DNA from 2 places in the Kitasatospora sp. RG8 genome. Region 1 is predicted to be linked to the other one. Evidence: riboswitches for the same ligand, from Rfam matches in the RefSeq annotation. Region 1 holds a riboswitch; the other holds the start of a gene.
The links. A riboswitch is a leader RNA that binds a small molecule or an ion and turns the genes downstream of it on or off. The one in region 1 is predicted to bind glycine.

Region 1 (7,039 bases):
CCGCCGGGAAGACCGCCTCCTGCCGCGAGTAGCCGTGCGCCCAGTCGCCGGCCAGCGTGGCGGCGGTGTGCGGGGCGTTGCGCAGCGGGTTGTCCTCGGCCGCCCACTCGCCCGAACCGACCTTCTCGATCTCGGCCCGGATCTCGATCATCGCGTCGCAGAACCGGTCGATCTCGTGCAGGTCCTCGGACTCGGTCGGCTCGATCATCAGCGTGCCGGCCACCGGGAAGGACATCGTCGGCGCGTGGAAGCCGTAGTCGATCAGGCGCTTGGCGATGTCGTCCACCGTCACGCCCGTCTCCTTGGTGAGCGGGCGCAGGTCGATGATGCACTCGTGCGCCACCAGGCCGCCGGGGCCGGTGTAGAGCACCGGGAAGTGCGGGGCCAGGCGCTTGGCGATGTAGTTGGCGTTCAGCACCGCGACCTGGGTGGCGCGCTTGAGGCCCTCGCCGCCCATCAGCCGGACGTACGCCCAGGAGATCGGCAGGATGGCCGCCGAGCCCCACGGCGCGGCCGAGATCGGGCCGACACCGGTGGCCGGGCCCGCCTCCGCCTGGAGCGGGTGGTTCGGCAGGTACGGCGCGAGGTGCGCGCGCACCGCGACCGGGCCGACGCCCGGGCCGCCGCCGCCGTGCGGGATGCAGAAGGTCTTGTGCAGGTTCAGGTGCGAGACGTCCGCGCCGAACTTGCCCGGCTTGGCGAGGCCGACCAGGGCGTTCAGGTTGGCGCCGTCCACGTAGACCTGGCCGCCGGCCTCGTGCACCGCCGCGCAGATGTCGGTGATCTCGGTCTCGTACACGCCGTGGGTGGACGGGTAGGTGACCATCAGCACCGCGAGCTGGTCGCGGTGCTGCTCGATCTTGGCCTTCAGGTCGTCCACGTCGACGTCGCCGTCGACCAGGGTCTTGACCACGACCACGCGCATGCCGGCCATCACGGCGGAGGCCGCGTTGGTGCCGTGCGCGGAGGACGGGATCAGGCAGACGTCACGCTGGGTGTCGCCGTTGGCGTGGTGGTAGGCGCGGACGGCCAGCAGGCCGGCCAGCTCACCCTGGGAGCCCGCGTTCGGCTGGATCGAGACGGCGTCGTAGCCGGTCACCTCGACGAGCTGCTGCTCCAGCTGACGGATCAGGGTCAGGAAGCCCTGGGCCTGGTCGATCGGCGCGAACGGGTGCAGCTGGCCGAACTCGGGCCAGGTCACCGGCTCCATCTCGGTGGTCGCGTTGAGCTTCATCGTGCAGGAGCCCAGCGGGATCATGCCGCGGTCCAGCGCGTAGTCGCGGTCCGACAGGCGGCGCAGGTAGCGCAGCATGGCGGTCTCGGAGCGGTGGCTGTGGAAGACCGGGTGGGTCAGGTACTCGTCCTCGCGCAGCAGCGCGGCCGGCAGCGCGTCGGCGCCCTCGGCGACCTCCACGCCCTCGACGCCGAACGCGGCCCAGACGCCCGCCAGGTGCTCGCGGGTGGTGGTCTCGTCGGTGGAGACCGAGATCCGGTCCTCGCCGTCCTGGTAGACGTTGATGCCGTGGGCGCGCGCGGCCTCGGCGATCGCGGCGGCCCGGCCGGGCACGACGGCGGTGACGGTGTCGAAGAACTCGCCGTGCAGCAGCTCCACGCCGCCGGCCCGCAGGCCCTCGGCGAGGGCGGCGGCGTAGCGGTGGGTGCGGCGGGCGATGTCGGCCAGGCCGTCCGGACCGTGGTAGACGGCGTACATCGAGGCCATGACGGCGAGCAGCACCTGGGCGGTGCAGATGTTGCTGGTGGCCTTCTCGCGGCGGATGTGCTGCTCGCGGGTCTGCAGCGCCAGGCGGTAGGCGCGGTTGCCGTCGACGTCGACGGAGACGCCGACCAGGCGGCCGGGCAGCGAGCGGGCGTACTCGGCACGCACCGACAGGTAGCCGGCGTGCGGGCCGCCGAAGCCCATCGGCACACCGAAGCGCTGCGAGGTACCGCAGGCGATGTCGGCGCCGAGCGAGCCCGGGGACTTCAGCAGGGTCAGCGCCAGCAGGTCGGCGGCGACGGCGACGATCGCGCCGAGGCCGTGGGCCTGCTCGATGACGGGGGTGAGGTCGCGGACCACACCGGTGGCACCCGGGTACTGGAGCAGCACGCCGAAGACGCCGCGCTCGGCGATCTCGGCGGGGATGCCCGCGGAGAGGTCGGCGACGACGACCTCGACACCGGTCGGCTCGGCACGGGTCTCGATCACCGCGATCGTCTGCGGGAGGGTCTCGGCGTCGACCAGGAAGACACCGCCCTTGACCTTGGTGACGCGGCGGGCCAGCGCCATCGCCTCGGCGGCCGCGGTGCCCTCGTCCAGCAGCGAGGAGCCGGAGGTGGGCAGACCGGTCAGGTCCGAGACCAGGGTCTGGAAGTTGAGCAGCGCCTCCAGGCGGCCCTGCGAGATCTCCGGCTGGTACGGCGTGTAGGCGGTGTACCAGGCCGGGTTCTCCAGGACGTTGCGCAGGATCACCGGCGGGGTGAAGGTGCCGTAGTAGCCCAGGCCGATCATCGGCTGGAGCACCTGGTTGCGGCCGGCCAGCTCGCGCAGCTCGGCGAGGACCTGTGCCTCGCTGCGGCCGCCGGGCAGGTCCAGGGCGGTGATGGAGCGGATCGCCTCGGGCACGGCGGTGGCGGCGAGCTCGTCCAGCGAGCCGTAGCCGACCTGCGCCAGCATCTTCTCCTGCGCGGCGGCGTCGGGGCCGATGTGGCGGTTCTCGAAGGGGCTGGCCAGCTCAAGCTCGGTGAGGGTCGAGGCGCCGGTGGGGCGTCCCGCGTTCGGCTGGGCGTTCATGGTGGTCGAGGCCTCCTGGTCACGGACCGGCGGGGGTACGCACGCCCGTACGGCTTCCGCCGCTGCGGACAACAGCGGACGGGCCTGGGCGGGCGGACCCGACAGGCCTCCCCCTCTGTCATCGGGACCTGAGAGCTTCACCCGCGCGGCACGCGGTGGGCGCGCCGCCGGCTTGCACCGTCGGTGAGGGTGGTGGCCGCCGGCTCCCTCGCCCGCAGTCCTGCCCTGCTTTCCAGAGTGACCTATCCCACACGGTACGGATGCCTGAGAGATTCCGGGGAGGAGTTGCTCCTTCGGCGCCCCGACCAGTGGTTTTCACTGTCGGGGACTCTCCCGAGCGGGCTCGGCGGTCGCGCCCAGGGTACCAGCGGGAGGCCCTTCGATCACGGGTGCGTCAGGTCACTCCGGGACTTCGCCCGTGACCCGGACGGCGCACCACCGGGCCCGTCCGGCCCCGCCCCGGTCGCGGCTGTCCGGTTCATGGCTTTTGGTGTGAAGTGGCGGATGGGACGGGCGGGCCGGCCGCCGGCCTGCGGGAGTCCCGCAGGCGCAGCGCACTGGAGGAAAGAGTGCAGACCGATATCGACCCCCGGGACCTCATCGGCCACAAGGCGGTCGACCGCAACGGAGACAAGATCGGCACGGTCGACGAGGTGTACCTGGACGACGCCACCGGACAGCCCGAGTGGGCCGCCGTCCGGACCGGCATCTTCGGCCGGGACGCCTTCGTCCCCCTGACCACGAGCGAGTTCTCCGGCGACGAGCTGCGGGTTCCGTACGACAAGTCGCTGGTGAAGGAGTCGCCGGACTTCGGCGTTGGCCAGCACCTGTCACCGGCCCAGGAGCTCCAGCTCTACCGCTACTACGGGCTGGACACCCCGGTGGACGGGCGCCCGTCGGCGGGCGACGGCTCCGGCTCCGAGCCGGCCGACCTGGACTTCGGCTCCGTCCCGCCCGCGGCGGCCCAACCCGCGGCCCCGACGGCGGGCACGGCGGCGGGCACGGCGGCAGCGGCGGGCACGGTAGCCGCCGCAGCAGCAGCGGCCCCGGCGTCGAAGTCCGCGGACCAACCCGCCGCCGCGGCACCGGCACCGGCACCGGCACCGGCACCCAAGCCGCTCGCCTTCCACTCGGCCGACAGCTTCCACTCGGCCGACAGCGCGACCCCGTCCCCCCTCATCACCCCGGCGGCCGACCTCGGCAAGCCGTCCGAACCCGCCACGGAGGCCAACGTGCGAACCCTCAGCACCACCGCGCCCGCCGCCCCCGCGGCGCCGGTCACCCATGAGCCGCGCCCCGCGGCCGCACCGGCCACCCCGGCCACCTCCGCCACCACCCCAGCCACCACCCCTGCCGACTCCACCGCCTCCGGTCCGGCCTCGTCCGCGCCCAGCGGCCCGGTGGAGATCACCTGCCGCGAGGAGCGCCTGGACATCACCACCGAGTGGCACGTCCTGGGCACCGCGAAGCTGCGCAAGTACGTGACCAGCGAGCCGGTGGAGCGCCGGGTCCCGGTGGTCCGCGAGCGCGTCCGGGTGGAGCGGATGCCGGTCGGCGAGACGGAGCGGGCCTCGCTCAGCGACAAGGAGATCGCGGAGGCGGTGGAGGAGGTCACCCTGCGCGAGGAGCGCCCGGTGGTCCGCAAGTACCTGGCCCCGATCGAGCGGGTGCGCCTGGTGGTCGAGCGGTACACCTCCGAGGAGGTGATCCGCGACGAGCTGCGCCGCGAGCACGTCGAGGTGCACGACAACACCGCCGCCGCCTCGACCCCGGGCCCCACTTCCCCGAACGCACACGCCCCCGCCCAGCCCACCTCCGCGCCGACCCCCACGCCGGCCTCCGCCGCGGCCGACGAACCGTCCCGCCCGGCCACGCTCAGGCCGCTTGCCTGACGACGCCTCACCGGGGACCCCGGGCCCGCCGCGGCCCGGGGTCCTTCGACTTTGCCAAAGCTTCACCGATCGATATTTGACACAATGAAGTATCTCCCTGCATGGTTACTTCAGTTCATTCACTATGTACGGGAGGAAGCAACCGTGAGTGAGGCACCACAGCCCACCACCGCGGCCGAGAAGCAGAGCAGCGCCCGGGTCCTGCCGGCCCTCATCCTGGCGATGCTGTCGTTCAGCGTGGTGCAGACCGCGGTCGTCCCGATCCTGCCCTCGCTGGCCAAGGAGCTCAGCGTCTCCGGCTCCAGCATCACCTGGCTGATGACGGCCAACCTGCTCTCCGCCGCCGTGCTGACCCCCCTGCTGGGCCGCTTCGGTGACCTGCGCGGCCGCAAGCCGATGCTGCTGATATCGCTGACCGGTCTGGTGGCCGGCTCCGCGCTGGCGGTCAGCACCCACTCCTTCACCTGGCTGGTCGTCGCCCGTGTCCTCCAGGGCGCCGGCGGTGGCGTGCTCCCGCTGGCGATCAGCATCGTCCGCGACGAGCTGCCGAAGCAGAAGGTGACCGGCGGCGTCGCCGCCATCAGCGCCTCCATGGGCGTCGGCAGCGGCCTCGGCCTGGTCGCCACCGGCCTGCTGCTGGAGCACTGGAGCTACAAGTCGATCTTCTGGATGGGCCTGGTCTTCGGCCTGATCGCGGTCGCCCTGGTCGCCCTGCGGGTGCCCAGCGACCCGGTCACCGACAAGGACGGCGGGGCCGACCCGCTCGGCGCCCTCACCCTGGCCGGCTGGCTCTCCGCCCTGCTCGTCGCGGTCAGCCAGGGCAACCACTGGGGCTGGACCTCGACCAAGACCCTCGGCCTCTTCGCCGTCGCCGCCGTGGTCGCCCTGGTCTGGGGCGTCATCGAGGTCAAGGTGAAGCACCCGCTGGTGGACATGAAGATGATGTCCCGCCCGGCCGTCGCCTTCACCAACCTGGCCGGCCTGCTGATCGGCTTCGGCATGTACGGCTCGTTCATGGTGATCAGCAACTTCGCCCAGACCCCGGAGAAGTTCGCGCACTACGGCTTCACCGCCACCGTGCTGCACGCCGGCATCATGCTGCTCCCGTCGGCCGTCGGCTCGATGGTCGCCGCCCCGCTGGGCGCCCTGCTGATCGCCCGCCGCGGCCCGCGCCTGCCGCTGGTCCTCGGTGGCGTCCTCGGCGCCGTCGCGATGGCCTACCTGGCCGTGCGCCACAGCCATGAGGCCGACATCTACACCGCCTCGGCGATCTTCGGTCTGGGCATCGGCCTCGCCTTCTCGGCGATGCCCGCCTACATCAACGGCGCCGTCCCGGTGGAGCAGAGCGGCATCGCCAACGGCATGAACGCCGTGCTGCGCACCGTCGGCGGCGCGATCGGCACCGCCGTGATGGCCGCGATCCTGACCGGCGACACCATGAAGCTGCCGATCCCGATCGCGCTGCCGACCCTGGACGCCTACAAGCACGCGTTCTGGACCGCCGCGGTGGTCTGCGCGATCGCCGGCGCCGTCCCCTTCCTGATCCGCACCGTCAAGCCGTCCACCACCGTCGCCGCCGGCATCGCGACGGCGGACCTGGACTCCAGCCCCCAGCTGGCCAAGACCGACGCCTGACGAGGCGTCCACCCCCCGCGCCCAGGGACAGAGCGCGGGGGACCGGACCCCGAACGGTCGACGAGGGCATCGCGACCGCCCGAGGCCCGGCACTTCAAGCGGCCCCACCCGGTTTCCCCTGCCGGGCGGGGCCGCTTCGTACGTTCAGCCCCCGGTCCCGTCGCCCTCGTCCGGCCTGCCCTCGTCCGGCCCGCCCTCGTCCGGCCCGCCCTCGCTCCCCCGCAGCGGCAGCGGACGCGCGGGCTCCAGCGCCGGGTCGTCCACCGCGAAGGTCCGCACCCGTCCCGGCCCGCTCCACGGCGTCTCGAACCGCACCGTCACCCGCCCCACCCCGCTGCCCTGCACCCACCCCGGTCCGAACTCGCCGTGGTGCACGTCCTGCCCGGGCATCCAGTGCGGCGTCGAAGGCGCGGCCGGCTCCGCCGCCCCCTCCGCCTCGGCCGCCACCGGCTCCTGCTCGCCGGACTCCGCCTCCTCCCGGACGGCCTGCGCGAACAGGTCCTCCTGGGTGTAGTCGGCCAGCTGCGCGACCCCCACGCCGAGCAGCCGCACGCCACCGGTGATGTCCACCTGCGAGGCCAGCCGCCGGGCCGTCTCGGTGATCACCGCCTCGTCGTCCGTCGGGCCGCGCAGCGTCTCCGAGCGGGTCAGCGTGGAGAAGTCGAACCGCCGGACCTTCAGCACCACCGTCCGACCCGACCGGCCCGCCGCCCGCAACCGC
Region 2 (7,039 bases), on a different contig from region 1:
CGAGTAGACCAGGATCGGACCGACCAGGTTGGGCAGCAGCTCCTTGAACAGGATGAACGGCCCGCGGGCGCCCAGGCTGCGGGCGGCGTAGACGAACTCGCGCTCGCGCAGCGAGAGGGTCTGGCCGCGCACGATCCGGCCCATGTAGGGCCAGTTGAAGAAGCCGATCACGAAGATCAGCACCATGATGTGCAGCGGGAGGCCGTGCAGGCCGAAGGCGCCGCCCTGCAGCGAGGCGGAGATCGCGATGGCGAAGAGCAGCAGCGGGAAGGCGAGGAACACGTCCATCACCCGGCTGATCAGGTTGTCCACCCAGCCGCCGTAGTAGCCGGCCATCACGCCGAGCACGGTGCCGATGGTGTTGGAGAGCAGGGTCGCCCCGAAGGCGACGAGCAGCGAGACCCAGGAGCCCTCGATGACGCGGGCGAGCAGGTCGCGGCCCTGCAGCGGGTCGACGCCGAGCGGGTGGTCCATGCTCATGCCGCCCCAGTCCCCGAACGGCAGGCCGCCGAGGTTGGCGTCCAGGAGGTCCTGGTTGAGCGCGTCGGGGTCCATGCCGAAGACCGACTCGATCGGCTTGGCCAGCACGGCGAGCAGGATCAGCAGGATCACCACGATGCCGCCGGCGACGGCGGCCTTGTCCCGCTTGAAACGGGTCCAGGCGATCTGGCCGAGCGAGCGGCCCTCGATCTTCTTGGCCGGGCTCGCGGCGGCGTCTGCCTCCGGTGCGTTTCCGGCGGTCTTGATGGGTGCGGTCATGGTCAGTTCGGTCCCCTCGCCGACGGTGGCCGGCCCACGGGTGCCGGTCGCCGGGATCGGCGGGACGGCTGGTGCGGACGTGCGGAGGTGCGGACGTACGGAGGTACAGGGCGGTGTTCGCAGCGGTACGACGTGCGGTACTGCGTGCTCGGGTACTGCCGCCACGCGGGATGGGCATCGCGTGGATCAAGCTGTCCGCCTGCGCGTTCGCCTTTGTGGGGCGCCAACCACGCGCGGTGCGTTTGCAGAACTCTCTGCCATCCGAACTGGCTTGCGCCAGCCCTGACAACCGACAGATGCCCAACTGTGATCTGTCGACATGCACCTCTGGATCTTCGGCATACCGCTCTTCACACAGCTGTAACAGCCATGTCAAGATGTCTGCCAGCACGAACGGGAACTTCGTCCGGAAAACGCCGAAACCGGTCCGACGGATCGTCAAACCGGTTTCTTTGCTTGGTCTTTACCGCGTCGCTCGGCCTTTGCCGCGCCGCTCGGCCGCTACCGCGTCAGCGGGTGGGGTAGCCGGGCCAGGGCTGCTGCGGCGGCGGCTGGCCCTGCCAGCCCGGGGCGGGCGGCTGGGTGCCGTAGCCGTACCCCGGCCCCGCCTGCGAGGCGTACGGCGGCGGGGGCACCGGCGGGTACGCCGTGGCCGGCGGCCGGCCCTGGGCACCCGCCTCGCGGTCGTAGAACGGCCGTGCGTTGGCCCGCATCCAGAGCGCCACCGGGTCGTACTCGTCGCCCATCGCCACCGTGGAGACGGCCAGGCCCTCCGGCGCGACCGCGATCGCCCGCTGCATCAACGCCCGGACGGCCTCCACCGTGGGCGGCGAACTCTCGTACAGCTCAAGGCCGATGGCCAGGTACGGTTCGCCTACGGAGGGCTGCACCCAGGCCCGGCGGAGCGCCTTGACCGCCCGCACCTCGCCCGCCTGGTGCTCCAGCAGTGCGAAGAACTGCTGGGCGGGCACCTGCGGTTCACTCAGCTTCAGCGGCCCGGCCGGCAGCCGGTCCAGGCCGGCCGCGATCCGCCGCAGGTCCGCCCAGGGCACGCCGACCCCGCCGCCGGGGGCGTGCGGGTTGAGCCAGAGGCCCCAGCGGGTCCGGTAGAGCGAGGCGGCGATCTCGCGCCCCGAGATCACCTCGTGCGCCCGCGCCCAGCCGGACGCCGCCAGCTGCTCGGGCGAGGTGACCGCCGGCGCGTAGCCGTGGCCGCTGATCTCCATGTTCCCGTACTGGGCGTCCGGGCTTCCCGGCGTCCCGTGCCAGAGCAGCATCAGCACCTGGCCGTCGGCCAGGGCGTGCAGCAGCGCCTCGTACGCCTCCCAGCGCTCCGGCGCGACCTCGCGCAGGGCGTGTTCCAGCGCTCTCGGATCCGCGCCGGGGCGCCCGGCGGGTGCCTGGCCCCAGGGCCCCGGTACACCGCCCGCTACCGCTCCCGCACTCATGCGCCCACCTCGCTGCGCCTCTTCTTTCCCTCACCTGCCGCCGGCCCGACGGGTGTCTGCACGCACCCTATGGGGCGCCACCGACCACCGCCACGCCGACGTGCCTGCCTTGGGCCCCTCCTACCCGTTCGCGGGCCGCCCGACGGCGGGCGGGGAGGGGCACGTCGCTTCCGCGCCGGGTCACATCCGTGTGTAGAACGGCTGGACCTTGTCGAGCAACCACTCGACCACGGGGTCCTCCGCGAGGTCGAGCAGTACGAGGTGGACGCCGCCGGGCAGCGGCGCGGTTCCCAGCGCCCGGCCCAGCGCCTCGTTCACGGCGGCCGGGTCGGCCGGGGCCAGCCGGTCCAGCTGGACGCCGACGAACATCACGGTGGGCTCGCCCTCGACGCTGGCCAGCGCCCGCCGGGCGGTGAGCACCCCGGGCAGCGCCGACAGTTCGCCGCGGCAGGCGGCCAGGAAGGCCTCCGGGTCCTCGCCCGGCACCGGCTCGCGCAGCGCCACCCGGCCGCCGGACGGCGCCTGCGCGGCCTCCCAGCGGTCCTCCCGCGGCCCGCGCCGCAGCTCGGCCACACCCTGCGGCGGCACCGGGATGCCGACCGCCGCCTCCGGGTTCACCGCGATGCCCACGCCCAGCGGCAGCCCGCGGGCGAACTCCCAGACCGGCGCGATCGCGAACGGCATCCCCGGCGCCTGCTGGAGGAACACCTCCTGCGAGGAGAAGACCGGCACGTACGGCTCCCCGCCCAGCTCCACGGTCGGCAGGTTCAGCGCCTGGCCCTGCGGGTCGGCCCCGGCCGGCAGCGGGATCCACACCTGGCTGCGGGCGAGCACCTCGAACACCCGCGGCGTGGCGCCCGGATCGCCGAGCGCGGCGGTGAGCACCTGCTCCAGCTCGTTGGCAGGCCATCCGCCGCCGGGCGGCACCGAGTCCGGACCGCCCCACCCCTGCTGCTGCTCCACCGGGTACCCCATGCGCCCCTTGTACCGCCTCACTGGCTCGTCGACGCGTGCAGCCTAGCGGGCCGCCCGGGGCCCCTCTCCCGCACGGGCGCCGGACGTGCCATGATGTCCGCGGCTCCGCGTTCTCGCCGGGCCGCCCCCTAACTCCATACCGGCCGCTCGAACCCGCGCGGGAGAGTCCGGAGTGCCGCCGACGGCGGCAGGACCGGCGCCGAAGGAGCAAGTCCTCCCCGGAATCTCTCAGGCACCCCTACCGCACGGATTAGGCACATCTGGAAAGCGGCGCACGGCCCGGTCGCGCGCCCACCCACGGTGCAAGCCGCCATGCTGTCCTGTTAGCTGTAAAGAGCTGCGGGCCCGCGTGCGGTGAAGCTCTCAGGTACGACGACAGATGGGGAGACCCAGCCGCCGCATGCCCGCGCGCAGGTCAGGTCCCTCTCCGAGCGGGACCGGTCCGGCGTGCGCACCCCTGAGTGCCCAGACCGAGGAGTTCCAGGCCATGTCGTCCCTCCGCCTCACCGCGCTCGACGCGCTGCACCGCAGCCTCGGCGCCACCATGACCGACTTCGCGGGCTGGGACATGCCGCTGCGTTACGGGAGCGAGCGCGAGGAGCACCTCGCCGTCCGCACCAAGGCCGGTCTCTTCGACCTCTCCCACATGGGCGAGATCACCGTCACCGGCCCGCAGGCCGGCGAGATGCTGGACCACGCGCTGGTCGGCTTCGTCTCCGCGCTCGGCGTGCTGCGCGCCCGCTACACCATGATCTGCGCCGAGGACGGCGGCATCCTGGACGACCTGATCGTCTACCGCCTGCGCGAGGACGCCTTCCTGGTCGTCGCCAACGCCTCCAACGCCCAGCTGGTGCTGGACGAGCTGATCGCCCGGGCCAAGGGCTACGACGCCGTCGTCACCGACGACCGCGACACCTACGCGCTGATCGCCGTCCAGGGCCCCGAGGCCACCGCGATCCTCACCGCCACCACCGAGGCCGACCTGCCCGGCCTGAAGTACTACGCGATCCTCCCGGCCCAGGTCGCCGGCCGCGACGTGCTGCTCGCCCGCACCGGCTACACCGGCGAGGACGGCTTCGAGATCTTCTGCAACCCCGGCGACGCCGAGCAGATCTGGCAGGCGCTGACCGAGGCCGGCGCCGACCGCGGCCTCGTCCCCTGCGGCCTCTCCTGCCGCGACACGCTGCGCCTGGAAGCCGGCATGCCGCTGTACGGGCACGAGCTCTCCACCGACCTGACCCCGTTCGACGCCGGTCTCGGCCGCGTCGTCCGCTTCGACAAGACCACCAACGAGGGTGCGTTCGTCGGCCGCAAGGCGCTGGAGAAGGCCGCCGCCGAGGCCGAGGCCAACCCGCCGCGGGTGCTGGTCGGCCTGGTCTCCGAGGGCAAGCGCGTGCCGCGCGCCGAGTACACGGTGGTCTCCGCCGACGGCGCCCCGATCGGCCGGATCACCTCCGGCGCGCCCTCCCCCACCCTGGGCAAGCCGATCGCGATCGCCTACGTGGACGCGGCGCACGCCGCCCCCGGCACCACCGTCGCGGTGGACGTCCGCGGCAAGCACGAGCCGGTCCAGGTCGTGGCGCTGCCCTTCTACAAGCGCGCCCGCTGACCCCTCCCCGCCGCTTCCCCCCTCCGCTTCCCCCGCCGAGGCGTGCCCGGCCGCCGGGCCGCTTCGTCGTACCCGCTTCCCATCCTGGAGAATGACGCCATGAGCAACCCCACGCACCTGCAGTACACCAAGGAGCACGAGTGGCTGACCGCCGCCGAGGACGGTGTCTCCACGGTCGGCATCACCGCCCACGCGGCCGACGCCCTCGGTGACATCGTCTACGTGCAGCTGCCCGAGGTCGGCGAGACCGTGACCGCGGGTGAGACCTGTGGCGAGCTGGAGTCCACCAAGTCGGTCAGCGACCTGTACTCGCCGGTCACCGGTGAGATCACCGAGGTCAACCAGGACGTCCTGGACGACAACTCCCTGGTCAACAGCGCCCCGTTCGAGGGCGGCTGGCTGTTCAAGGTGCGTGTCGAGTCGACCGACGAGCTGCTGAGCGCCGCCGAGTACGACGCCCTCACCAACCCGGCCTGAGCCACCCGCCGGGGCGGCCGCAGCGCTGCGGCCGCCCCGCCGCCGGCCGTCCCTCCCTCCCGTCGCCCGCCGCCACCCCCGCGGGGGCGCGCCACGCGCGGGACCTCCTTCTCTCCTCCCGGGAAGACCACACCATGACGGTTCTCAACCAGTCCCTGCACTCGCTCGACCCCGAGATCGCCGCCGCGGTCGACGCCGAGCTGCACCGCCAGCAGACCACCCTGGAAATGATCGCCTCCGAGAACTTCGCCCCGGTGGCGGTCATGGAGGCCCAGGGCTCGGTGCTGACCAACAAGTACGCCGAGGGTTACCCCGGCCGCCGCTACTACGGCGGCTGCGAGCACGTCGACGTGGTCGAGCAGATCGCGATCGACCGGATCAAGGCCCTGTTCGGCGCCGAGCACGCCAACGTCCAGCCGCACTCCGGCGCGCAGGCCAACGCCGCCGCGATGTTCGCGCTGATCCAGCCGGGCGACACCATCCTGGGCCTGTCCCTGGCCCACGGCGGTCACCTGACCCACGGCATGAAGATCAACTTCTCCGGCAAGCTCTACAACGTCGCCGCGTACCACGTGGACGACAAGACCGGCCAGGTCGACATGGCCGAGGTCGAGCGCCTCGCCAAGGAGCACCAGCCCAAGCTGATCATCGCCGGCTGGTCCGCCTACCCGCGCCAGCTGGACTTCGCCGCGTTCCGCCGCATCGCCGACGAGGTCGGCGCCCTGCTGATGGTCGACATGGCGCACTTCGCCGGCCTGGTCGCCGCGGGCCTGCACCCCAACCCGGTGCCGTACGCGGACGTGGTCACCACCACCACCCACAAGACCCTGGGCGGCCCGCGCGGCGGCGTCATCCTCTCCAAGGCCGAGTGGGCCAAGAAGATCAACTCCGCGGTCTTCCCCGGCCAGCAGGGCGGCCCGCTGGAGCACGTGATCGCGGGCAAGGCCGTCGCCTTCAAGGTCGCCGCGTCCGAGGAGTTCAAGGAGCGCCAGCAGCGCACCCTGGACGGCGCCCGGATCCTCGCCGAGCGCCTGCTCCAGGCCGACGTCGCCGAGGCCGGCGCCTCCGTGCTCTCCGGCGGCACCGACGTCCACCTGGTCCTGGTCGACCTGCGCAACAGCCAGCTCGACGGCCAGCAGGCCGAGGACCGCCTCCACGAGGTCGGCATCACGGTCAACCGCAACGCGATCCCGAACGACCCGCGCCCGCCGATGGTCACCTCCGGCCTGCGGATCGGCACCCCGGCCCTCGCCACCCGCGGCTTCCAGGCCGAGGACTTCCGCGAGGTCGCCGACATCATCGCCGAGGCGCTCAAGCCCGCCTTCGACGAGACCGTCGCCGCCGCGCTGAAGGCCCGGGTCACCGCCCTCGCCGAGAAGTACCCGCTCTACCCCAACCTGTAGTTCGGCCGTAGGTGACCGGCCTCACCCCGCCGGTCCACCTCGGATTCCGGGGCACCGCGCACACTGGACAGGGCGCGCGGTGCCCCGTTCCGTGCCGGTACCCCGCCTGCTCCACCTTCCACGAGACCAGACAAGGACGTCCTCCGTGGCCATCAGCGTCTTCGACCTCTTCTCCATCGGCATCGGCCCGTCGAGCTCCCACACCGTCGGCCCGATGCGCGCCGCCCGGATGTTCGCCCGCCGCCTGAAGTCCGAGGGCCTGCTGACCGACGTGGCGAGCGTGCGCGCCGAGCTGTTCGGCTCGCTCGGCGCCACCGGCCACGGCCACGGGACGCCCAAGGCCGTCCTGCTGGGCCTGGAGAACAACT

Region 2: another riboswitch for glycine. It lies ahead of gcvT (glycine cleavage system aminomethyltransferase GcvT); the one in region 1 lies ahead of gcvP (aminomethyl-transferring glycine dehydrogenase).

The regions. Positions count from the first base shown of each region.
Region 1 covers NZ_JAGIYX010000008.1:276,260-283,298, forward strand. The annotation lists gene gcvP (aminomethyl-transferring glycine dehydrogenase) at 1-2,791, opposite strand, end outside; glycine riboswitch at 3,034-3,137, opposite strand; partial or broken gene J5Y04_RS41770 (PRC-barrel domain-containing protein) at 3,361-3,741, shown strand; gene J5Y04_RS43970 (YsnF/AvaK domain-containing protein) at 3,724-4,683, shown strand; gene J5Y04_RS15595 (MFS transporter) at 4,828-6,318, shown strand; gene J5Y04_RS15600 (DNA polymerase IV) at 6,463-7,039, opposite strand, start outside.
Region 2 covers NZ_JAGIYX010000004.1:343,383-350,421, reverse strand. The annotation lists gene J5Y04_RS09140 (ABC transporter permease) at 1-759, opposite strand, end outside; gene J5Y04_RS09135 (enhanced serine sensitivity protein SseB C-terminal domain-containing protein) at 1,269-2,207, opposite strand; gene J5Y04_RS09130 (enhanced serine sensitivity protein SseB) at 2,388-3,182, opposite strand; glycine riboswitch at 3,331-3,436, shown strand; gene gcvT (glycine cleavage system aminomethyltransferase GcvT) at 3,670-4,791, shown strand; gene gcvH (glycine cleavage system protein GcvH) at 4,891-5,268, shown strand; gene glyA (serine hydroxymethyltransferase) at 5,403-6,671, shown strand; gene J5Y04_RS09110 (L-serine ammonia-lyase) at 6,817-7,039, shown strand, end outside.